DNA from 3 places in the Paenibacillus vulneris genome. Region 2 is predicted to be linked to each of the others. Evidence: riboswitches for the same ligand, from Rfam matches in the RefSeq annotation. Region 2 holds a riboswitch; each other region holds the start of a gene.
What was found. Region 2 has a riboswitch for cyclic di-GMP ahead of ABEA66_RS31535 (DUF8202 domain-containing protein). Riboswitches for the same ligand answer to the same signal wherever they lie in the genome.
Positions count from the first base shown of each region.

Region 1: another riboswitch for cyclic di-GMP. It lies ahead of ABEA66_RS27355 (response regulator); the one in region 2 lies ahead of ABEA66_RS31535 (DUF8202 domain-containing protein).
Region 3: another riboswitch for cyclic di-GMP. It lies ahead of ABEA66_RS02535 (methyl-accepting chemotaxis protein); the one in region 2 lies ahead of ABEA66_RS31535 (DUF8202 domain-containing protein).

Region 1 is NZ_BAABJG010000035.1:47,828-50,945, reverse strand. Features, by position in the region: gene ABEA66_RS27370 (sensor histidine kinase) at 1-326, shown strand, start outside; gene ABEA66_RS27375 (sensor histidine kinase) at 1-1, shown strand, start outside; gene ABEA66_RS27365 (histidine kinase) at 432-608, shown strand; gene ABEA66_RS27360 (sensor histidine kinase) at 675-983, shown strand; gene ABEA66_RS36435 (S-layer homology domain-containing protein) at 1,023-1,325, shown strand; cyclic di-GMP riboswitch class I at 1,494-1,579, shown strand; gene ABEA66_RS27355 (response regulator) at 1,665-2,378, shown strand; gene ABEA66_RS27350 (hypothetical protein) at 2,604-3,118, shown strand, end outside.
Region 2 is NZ_BAABJG010000049.1:3,929-7,046, forward strand. Features, by position in the region: partial or broken gene ABEA66_RS31535 (DUF8202 domain-containing protein) at 1-1,451, opposite strand, end outside; cyclic di-GMP riboswitch class I at 1,750-1,840, opposite strand; gene ABEA66_RS31540 (VOC family protein) at 2,064-2,468, opposite strand; gene ABEA66_RS31545 (helix-turn-helix transcriptional regulator) at 2,597-3,118, opposite strand, start outside.
Region 3 is NZ_BAABJG010000003.1:245,631-248,748, forward strand. Features, by position in the region: gene ABEA66_RS02530 (BMP family protein) at 1-997, opposite strand, end outside; cyclic di-GMP riboswitch class I at 1,273-1,357, shown strand; gene ABEA66_RS02535 (methyl-accepting chemotaxis protein) at 1,489-3,118, shown strand, end outside.

The sequences.
Region 1 (3,118 bases), on a different contig from region 2:
GATCGTCGGCAACCTGCTCGGACAACGCGGTCAAGCATACGGTGAACGGGAGCATTGTCGTCACAGCGGCGGAGAATCGCAGCATGATTGAAGTTTCGGTCAAAGATACGGGGGAAGGAATCGAAGCGCAGCACATCCCGCACCTGTTCGAAGCGTTCCAATTGTTTGATGAGCGAGCGGAACGCCGGGGCTTCGGGCTCGGGCTGTCCATCGTCAAACAACTGGTCGAGTTGCTAAAGGGAACCGTAACGGTATCTTCGACGAAAGGCGTCGGCACGACGTTCACATTCACCCTGCCGATCGCAGGCAACGCGGGAAACCGATAGCAGCTTCCCTGTTAAGCGAACGTCCGGTCAAAGCACCGGAGTACGCTTTCGTGACGCCTCATTATCTGAATTAAAAAGGGAAGCATACCAGCGGTCGATCTGGAAGTGGCGTTTCTGCATTCGCAGATCAAGCCGCATTTTTTGTACAACGTCGTTGCATCAAGTTATACGGATGCGGAACGTTCGCGAAAATTGACCGCGGATCTGGTCGATTATTTGCGAGGCAGCTTCCGGTTAAGCCATATGGAGAAGCGGATCGCTTTCGTGAAGAGTTCAACCTGATCCGGACATACGTCGATATTGAAAAAGCGCGCTTCAAGGATCGCTTACAATTCGAGGATGTACCGGGTGAGCATCCCTCCCCTGCTGCTGCAGCCGCTCGTCGAAAACGCGATTCGGCACGAGATCGGCAATCGGATAGAAGGCGGAACGGTCAAATTGACGACTTTTGAAACGGAGGGCGAATATTGGTTTGTGATTGAAGATAGCGGTGTCGGCATCGAGAGCGAACAGCTAAGTCGACTGCCGGCTTCCGGATCGGACAGGCGTCAGGGCGTCGGCCTGCTGAACATCAACAAGCGTTTGAGACACGAATACGGCATGGATCTGCGGATGTACGGTTATGCTAGCAGACGCACTGAGATTGGAGGGAACTGATGCAACCCTTACCTTCACGGATCAGACGAAGATCGGTGACTGGCCAAGCAGGCGGTTGCTCTCGCTGTAAAAGCGGGAATCGTCAGCGGGTACGAGGACGGCAGCTTCCGACCGGATGCTCAGATCACCCGAGCGGAGATGATATCGATGATCGCAAAAACGCTGAAAGTCTCACTTAATTCGCATACAACAACGGGCTTTGCTGATGACGAAAACATTCCGAGGTGGGCAAAAGGCTCGGTGGAAACGATCCGCAAACTAGGTATTATTGACGGCCGAACGGCAGCAAATTCGTTCCGGACATTACGGCCACTCGGGCGGAAGCGGTATCCATGCTGCTAAGGTTACAGGAACGAAGCGGTTACGGGTGTTTCAAAGACGACCGAGATGTAAAGGAGATGCCCCGAGGCATCTTCTTTCGTAGCCTTGCGAGCTTCCGGATTATGCTTAGTGGTGATGAAAAAGACAACAACGGACATGGGGCAGTATAACGAATGACGACAAGTTCCAACAGGAAAAAGGCAAACCAGTTCGAAAGACTGGGACGCAAAGCCACGGGTCTTCCGCATGCTTGCAATGATCGCCGGGTTACCCTCTCTAATGCTGTCAGGAAAAGGCACGGCCTTCCGAGGGTACGTGTCTTTTTTGTTTTTCCAGAACAATCAATGAGGTGATGAAAAGATGGAGGAGCGTGCAAGTTATGCCGTAGAAGTTGATGAAGTCGTGCGTTGGAAAGAAGGCAAGATCCAAGTATTGCTGGTGGACAGCGACCCCATTTGGCAACAACGGATGGCGGGGCTTATCAATGCAGAGCCGGATATGAATATATTTCATATTGCAACAAACAAGGAATCGGCCATTCGAGCGAGTGTGCAATTGGATTTAGACGTGATGATTCTTGATCTGATACTTCATTCATCGCAACAGGATGGACTCCATACAATTTCCGAAGTTCTGAAAATGAAATCAATGCCAATCATTATCTTGACCTCCCTCTACGAGCCTGAAATCATTGTGGAAGCTGTGCTAGCCGGGGCGATCAATTATATTACCAAGATAAACTATGCTGATGTCGTAAATGCCGTAAGGGAAGCGTATCGGGGGCAACCTTCTCTTCATGCCGATGTTGCATCCATTATCCGTAATGAAATTGGGCTGGATAAGCGAAAAGAATTACATCGAATGCTGACGCCCACTGAAAAAGAGATCTTGCAGTTGATCGGTTGGGGCTATAGACAGCCGGTGATCAGAGAGTTATTAGGCGTCACAGCGAACACCATGAAATCGCACGTTCGTAACATCATTCGAAAATTCAACGCTTGCTCCATTCATGAAGCGGCGGAAAAAGCAAAACGAAGAGGCTTGTACGATCGGCATGATCGAATCATGTGTTAGCGATTCGTACTCGATTCGAGTCATTTTGCGTTCATTCGACACTTTATGAATTGATAGCGTGATGAAAAAATCACCCTCCATATTTAAGCGCTTTATAGGTAAAATGGTAGGTGCAGATGGATATTATTAGGAGGAATTTACCGGAGGTGAGAGTCGTAAAAAGCGGAACGAAGGTTGTGAAAATAGTACCTTGTCAACTTATGCCAAACTAGAAAAGAAGGGAAGATGACGATAGAAATGGAGAGTGAACAACGTACAACGAAGTCGATTGACTGCCGAAACTGGCGGAAAACGTTAAGAAAGCATGCACAGCAAGGAGGGATTTGTGATGTCGCGGACCCGGTCTCCATTCCCTACGAGAAAGTTGAATCATGGCTAAAGTCCTATAAGGACTGGAAAGCGAGATTGAAGTATGTTCAATCCGAACTCACTTACATCCCAGAATTGACGCGCACCCTGGATATGGTTGCGGCTCATAGCAGCAGAAAACAGGAAACGGTATTGCGAACGGTCATTCGACGCATACAGATCACTGAACATGAAATCCCATTGTTGCTATCCAGAATCGGTCTGATCGACTACGCTCTCACGGCGCTCACCTCGGAAGAGGGCTTATTTGTTCGGTTGAGATATTTTGATAATCTGGCGTCCTCAGAAGCCATGAGCCGCCTGGCACTTTCCCGCCGCGCATACTTCTATCATCGGAAGCGAATTTTACGCAAAATCTACATGAAAATCAA
Region 2 (3,118 bases):
TCGGTATCTAATCCGGCTGGAACCATTTGTTTCTCCCTTGCGAAGGTAAACGTAGCAACATTTCCAAATTTATTAGTATTAAGCTGAACTTTACCATTCGTTAGCCGCAAATTCTTATCAAACTTGCCATTGATCAACAGATAGTATGTATATCTCGATTGCATAACTGACTGGTCTAATGACAACGTAATCCCGGCATCCGCCCAGTTATTCGTTTTTTGAACGGTGAACTGACGCGGCATGCTCTTTAGCCCTGTAGGAGCACCTGAGTCGGCAACGTCCTCAGTAAAGTCTGTGCTTTTATTATTGTCGCCAAACATAAAGAACGATCTATCGTTATTTATGTCGAAACCGGTGACCGCCGCATTCGAAGCATCAATCTTATCACCGAGCGCAATAGTTACCAGCGCATTGTCTTCCTGCGAAACGGATTGTTTTTGTTTCAGCGCGCTGGCATCGTCCCGACCGAGTCCGGTAATCCGGTAAGTAGCATCTGTGCTATTCCCAGGATTCCAGAATACTCCTTTATTACTATCGATATATTCCTCGATACCGGTGCCATCCGGCTTCTTGATCGTCAAACCATATTTGATTCCAAGGTAGCTATTGACCTGTTTTCTTTCTTCAGGTTCTAGCGGGCGATTGTATACAATAAGCTCGGAAGTCGCTCCGTTTAAAACCGAACTATGACCAGCGCCAAAATAGTAAGTAGTTGTAATACCCTCTTGCGAATTGAATTTAGAAGGCGTGTAAGGAGTTATGACGGCCGGCTCTCCAATGCGCTTTCCATCCAGAGAGAGAGCCCACTCATGCTTGTTCTCACTGCTGTTAAATAGGTTCGATACATGCATCACATGCGTATTCGTCGAATTCTGCTGGTCGGTATCCAATGAACGGCTTTGGCGGGTAGCGACATCAGTACCAAAATATGAGGAAATTGTATCCCTGGTATATTTTGCCTTTTCGCCAGGAATACTATCTGGAAAGTCGCCACCAAGCTCCCACGGGAACCCCGCATTATTAGTGGCATTGCTTTGCACGGAAAAAACTTCTCTGGATAGATCGTCTACATTAAACTTATTAAGGGAAAGAAAACCATTGGTCGAGCCCTTTGTCAAGCCCGGGTTATAGTTAATCGCATCGGGTTTGTACTGGGCAGTCGAGGCGTTTTGCCAATTTCTTCCTCCTGCCAGATCATTCACATGATGAATTGCACCAGCGACAGTGGGAGCAATCGGGACTGTAGCAGTAGAATACACACTGTCTGCCACACTCAAATTGACCCAAGAAATCAGGCCGTCTGCAACTCCGCCTGGCCCAGTCATCACAGTCGGCGCAGCAGCCGCTTTCTGTGGCACAACGCCGACAATGCTTCCGAACAGCAAGGCTGCGCTGAACGTTAAGTTCATGCCTTTCTTCCACTTTTGTTTAAATCCAAATCTTGCGGACACGCTTATCAAACCTCCTCTTGTTTAAAGTTGCGTCCAAAGTCAACGCAAAGTGTTACAAATTTTATTGCCCAACGAAAAATTTGTTTAGATGATTTCGGTTTTTAAGAACTGAATCATAAAAATTTGGGCATAAATCCCCAGTTCTCCTGGGCAAGTTGGTTGCATTGTCCAGTCTCCTTATTCTTTAATTTAAACTCTTCCTGCAACCAGGTTCTGCACGACCAAACCACTCCCATTCAACTATCGTTTTGCAGGTCCCTTCCTCTGATATCTATGGACACACAAAGAAAGCCAATCCGTTGGCAACCCAGCTACCATCCCAAATTTACTTTGGGGAAGGCCCGCGGCTTTGCGTCCCTGCCTTTCGGTCAGGTTTGCCTTTTTCAGTTGTATTGGCATTACATAATTCTACAAGTCAAAACTGAACAATTTCTGAACAAGTCGGAATTTGTCGAAAATGTCCCGCTCGTTCTAACCGATGACAAAACAAAACAAAACAAAGAAGCATCAAAGACATTGAGTAATTCTTTGATGCTTCTCATAACGCCAACTTTGTGCTTACTTATGATACGGTTCTCCGGCTGTCTGTAACGGCAAGTTCTTTACTGCCCCTCAATGTCTACCTCTAAACCGTTTCATCGCCTCCTCGGTCACCGGCTCGAAGAGGTTAAGAAGGTTGCCGTCGGGATCGCGGAACAGCATAGAACGGTTCCCCCACGGCATCGTGGTCGGTTCCTTTACCCAATTATCGACAAATGGCTTCAAGCGCACATATTCAGCATCGACATCGTCGACGCGGAACTCAATAATGACAGTGCGATTGTTGGCCCCCACAACGGAACCGGCGCCGATTAGCTGCGCTGTCTGGGAGTGGCCGATTGCAAGGGTGCATGATGGCACAACGAGTTCGGCAAATACGGGCGCGGGTCGCTCCGCCGAAACCCCCATGACTTTCTCATAGAACTCGACGAGACGATCCACATCGTCAGTAATGATGCGTACAGAAGCGAAATTCATAACATATCATCCTTCCTAGTAATAATAGGTGCTGTGTCCCACAGCCGTTGCATAACATATTTTTTACTTATCTATCTCCTTTACATTTACATGTCCAATTATAAAAAAAGGCTACTGACAACGTTATGTCAGTAGCGTTTGAGAATTTTTTGGGCTTCCTCACGAATTCGATTTTGGAAAGATTCAGGTTCCAATACTATTACGCCCGCTCCCCAGCCTAGCACCCATTGCAGCAATTCATCCAGCTGACGAACGCGTAAGACCACATCCAATCCATCTTGATGCTCTTTCATATCCTCTATGAAATGATAGTTCGATTCCTTCACCTTATCTGCGATGTCATGATTAAATCGAAGGCAGACTCGCAAGTGGCGATCATCTAAAGGGGTATACTCCCTTAAGTCAAAATGCGCCGGGAGCTCGAATCGTTCGTCCAGTTCGATAAGCTCAGCCATTCGGGACAACCGGAAATGGCGGATGTCTTGGCGCAGATCACACCAGGCCACAAGCATCCAAGACCCTTCAACGAGTACAAGGCCATAGGGAGCGACGGTACGTTCGCTATGGCGGCTTCCCGTAGAATCCGTAATTTTTTTCGAATAATGAAATCGGATCTTTCGCCCATCTAGTAGAGCCCGGCGGATCTTATC
Region 3 (3,118 bases), on a different contig from region 2:
TAGGAATCACAATTTCACCAGATTTGATTTTATCGGCGAAAGCTGCAATTTTGTCCTTCACATCTTGTGGAACAATAGGTGACAGGGCAAGACGAACGGCATCCGGATTCTCAAGCCCGATTTTTTTCACCGTATTCGGCTTCCATGTGCCTTCCGTCAAATCTTTAATTGCTCCGTATACAGTCAGGCTTGCATCCGAAATCGCAGATCCAATGAAAACATCAGGTGCATCGGCATAATAATCGCGAACGTTAGCGAATTGGTATACGCCGTTCTCGCGTGCCGCTTCGGTAACGCCGTTACGGGCCATGTTCAGCATGGTGAAGATCATATCCGAACCCGCGTTAATTTGGGCTTGTGCAACTCTTTTCGCTAGGTCAGCATCTTCCTGATTGCCTGTAAACGTGGTAAGGAGCGTTGCGTTAGGATTCGTGTATTTCACACCGTCGGCAAAGGCCGCGCGTCCCGCTAGGCCGGGACCTACGCGTGCGCCGGAAATATGGGAAACTACGTTGGTTTTAGTCAAAAGTCCTGCTGCTGCGCCCGCCAGCCATGCGGATTCTTCTTGCTTAACTTGATAGCTGGACAGGTTGTTGCCGGTCAAATTCGTTTGTGTATTCACAAATTTTATTTTTGGATATTCCTTGGCTACGAGCTTCACTGCTTCCGAGCTTTGCCCTGCATGAGCAATGATCATATCCGGATTTTTCTTAGCCAATTGACGCAATGCATCCGCGATTTGTGCGGTATCATGCGGGATATTTTCCACGTAGGTCGCTTTGATTCTGAAATCCTCTTCTGCCTTTACCAATCCGCGGTAAGCAGATTCCATAAAACCGCCATCCTTGGATGAACCTGGAATCAATAGGGCGACTTTAGCCTTTTTATTATTGGTGTGAGACGGGTCCTTGCTAGCTTCTGCAGTAGCTAAACCGGATGTAAATACAAGTGCCATAGCCAAGCTCGACAAAGCCAATTTCGAAAGAAGTTTTTTCAAGATGTACCCCTCGTTTCCAAAAAGTAGTTTTGTCCGGACAAATCAGAGAATAAACTAGACTTCATTTTTTGTCAAATTATGCCGAAAAGAAATAGAGGAGGTGAAACAATTTTCGCGGAAAAACGTCATTTGCAGGCCTATTTTCCCTAGGACAACCATGACGATTATCCTAAAATTCGACATTTCGGTACGTAAAGTAAGTATTTAGTTTTAGTAAAGAGGTCTTGTATTTTTCAAAACGCTATATTATACTTTGGCCAAACGATATACCCATATCACGAAAAAGGCAAACTTCTCGAAAGAGGGGGACGCAAAGCTTCGGGCCTAAGGATTTTGATCTACGGCAGCCGGGCCACCGAAAAATGGGGGGAAGTCCATCCCTTTTTTTGGGGATGGACTTTTTTTGCCTTGTCAAAATGTTTGAGTTCTTTAAAGTGATAAAGCGTTTAGTGTCTCATTACACAAATATTTCAATGGGGGATGCTTGGATCATGAAGTTTATCCAGAACTTGCGAATCAAAACGAAAATAGGCGGAATGCTGGGGCTTTCCATCGTGTTCCTGCTCATTATCGGCATTACAGGCTATTTCGTCATGGACAAGATGGCTAACAATGCCCGCGTTATGTACGAAGAAACCTTGATCCCGAATAGTCTTGTTGAAGGGCTTCTGTTCGGTAATTCGCAAATGGATTCCTTGCAGCTTGAATTGCTGCTGGCGAAAGATGAAGCGATTATTAAACAAATTCAACAGCAAATTACTCAAACCCGCGATAAAAATCAGGCTATACGAAAAAATCTCGAACAAATCACGTTGTCCCCGAGAGCACAGGAGCAGTACCAGCACTTCGTCGATTTAATCCCTAAAAACAACGATGCCAAGAAAAAAGTAGATGAATTGGCCGTTGCCAACCAAAAAGAAGCGGCGCATAAGGAATATGTAAATTCGTTCAAGCCGATCCGTGCGGAGATGATTCAAAGCCTGGAGAACGTTGTTAAGTACAATGAAGAGGATGCCAAAATCTTTTACGATAAAAGTATTGAAAGCTCCAAGGTGGCAACTTCCATCATCATTGTTGTTACAGTGCTTGCCGTTGTTCTTTGCTCCTTGATCGGGTATGGCGTTGCTAATATGATCACCAGACCGGTCCGCAGTATCCAGCAATTGATGGCTAAAGCGCAGGACGGGGACTTAACGGTTAACGCTACATACCAATCCAAAGACGAAATCGGTCTTCTTTCGAAGGATTTCAACGGAATGATCGCGAGCCTTAGAGAAATCATTGCGAAGATCGTCTATGAATCTCAGAACTTGTCTGCAAGCTCGGAGCAATTAGCAGCGAGCTCGGAGCAATCCGCCCAAACCACCCATCATGTCGTTGCGGCCATTCAGGACATTGCCGGAGGCGCAGATCAGCAGATGCAGAGTACTACCGAGAGCGTAAGAGCAATGGAAGAGATGGCGACCGGCATTAATCGGATTGCAGAATTTTCGGGCAACGTATCCGCCATGTCCATGGAAGCTTCCAAGGAAGCTGAGGAAGGCAACATTTCGATCCAGAAAGCCATGTCCCAAATGGATATGATCCGGGAATCCGTGAGCGATTCAGCCAAGGTGGTTAATCAACTGGGGAAACGTTCCGATGAAATCGGTCAAATTGTCGATGTTATTACTGATATTTCGATGCAAACCAATCTGCTTGCGTTGAATGCCGCCATTGAAGCTGCGCGAGCGGGCGAACACGGAAGAGGCTTTGTCGTCGTAGCCGACGAGGTTCGGAAGCTGGCGGAGCAGTCGCGGCAATCGGCGGAGCAGATCGCGGAGATTATTCAGCAAATTCAAGGTGAAACCCGTTCTGCGGTGATCGCCATGGAGAAAGGCAGCAAAGAAGTAGAGCATGGAACCGTGATCATGCAGGAGGCGGGAGAAGCTTTCCGCAACATTATGAATGCGGTGCAGCAGGTCGCTTATCAGATGCAGGAGGTCTCTGCGGCATCGGAGCAAATGTCGGCAGGCACCGAGGAGATTACCGCTTCTCTCCATGATATGAGCAGCATTACAGAAGCCGCCTTCTCGAAGACGGAAAGTGTAGCGGCCGCCTCAGAGCAGCAGCTGGCTACAA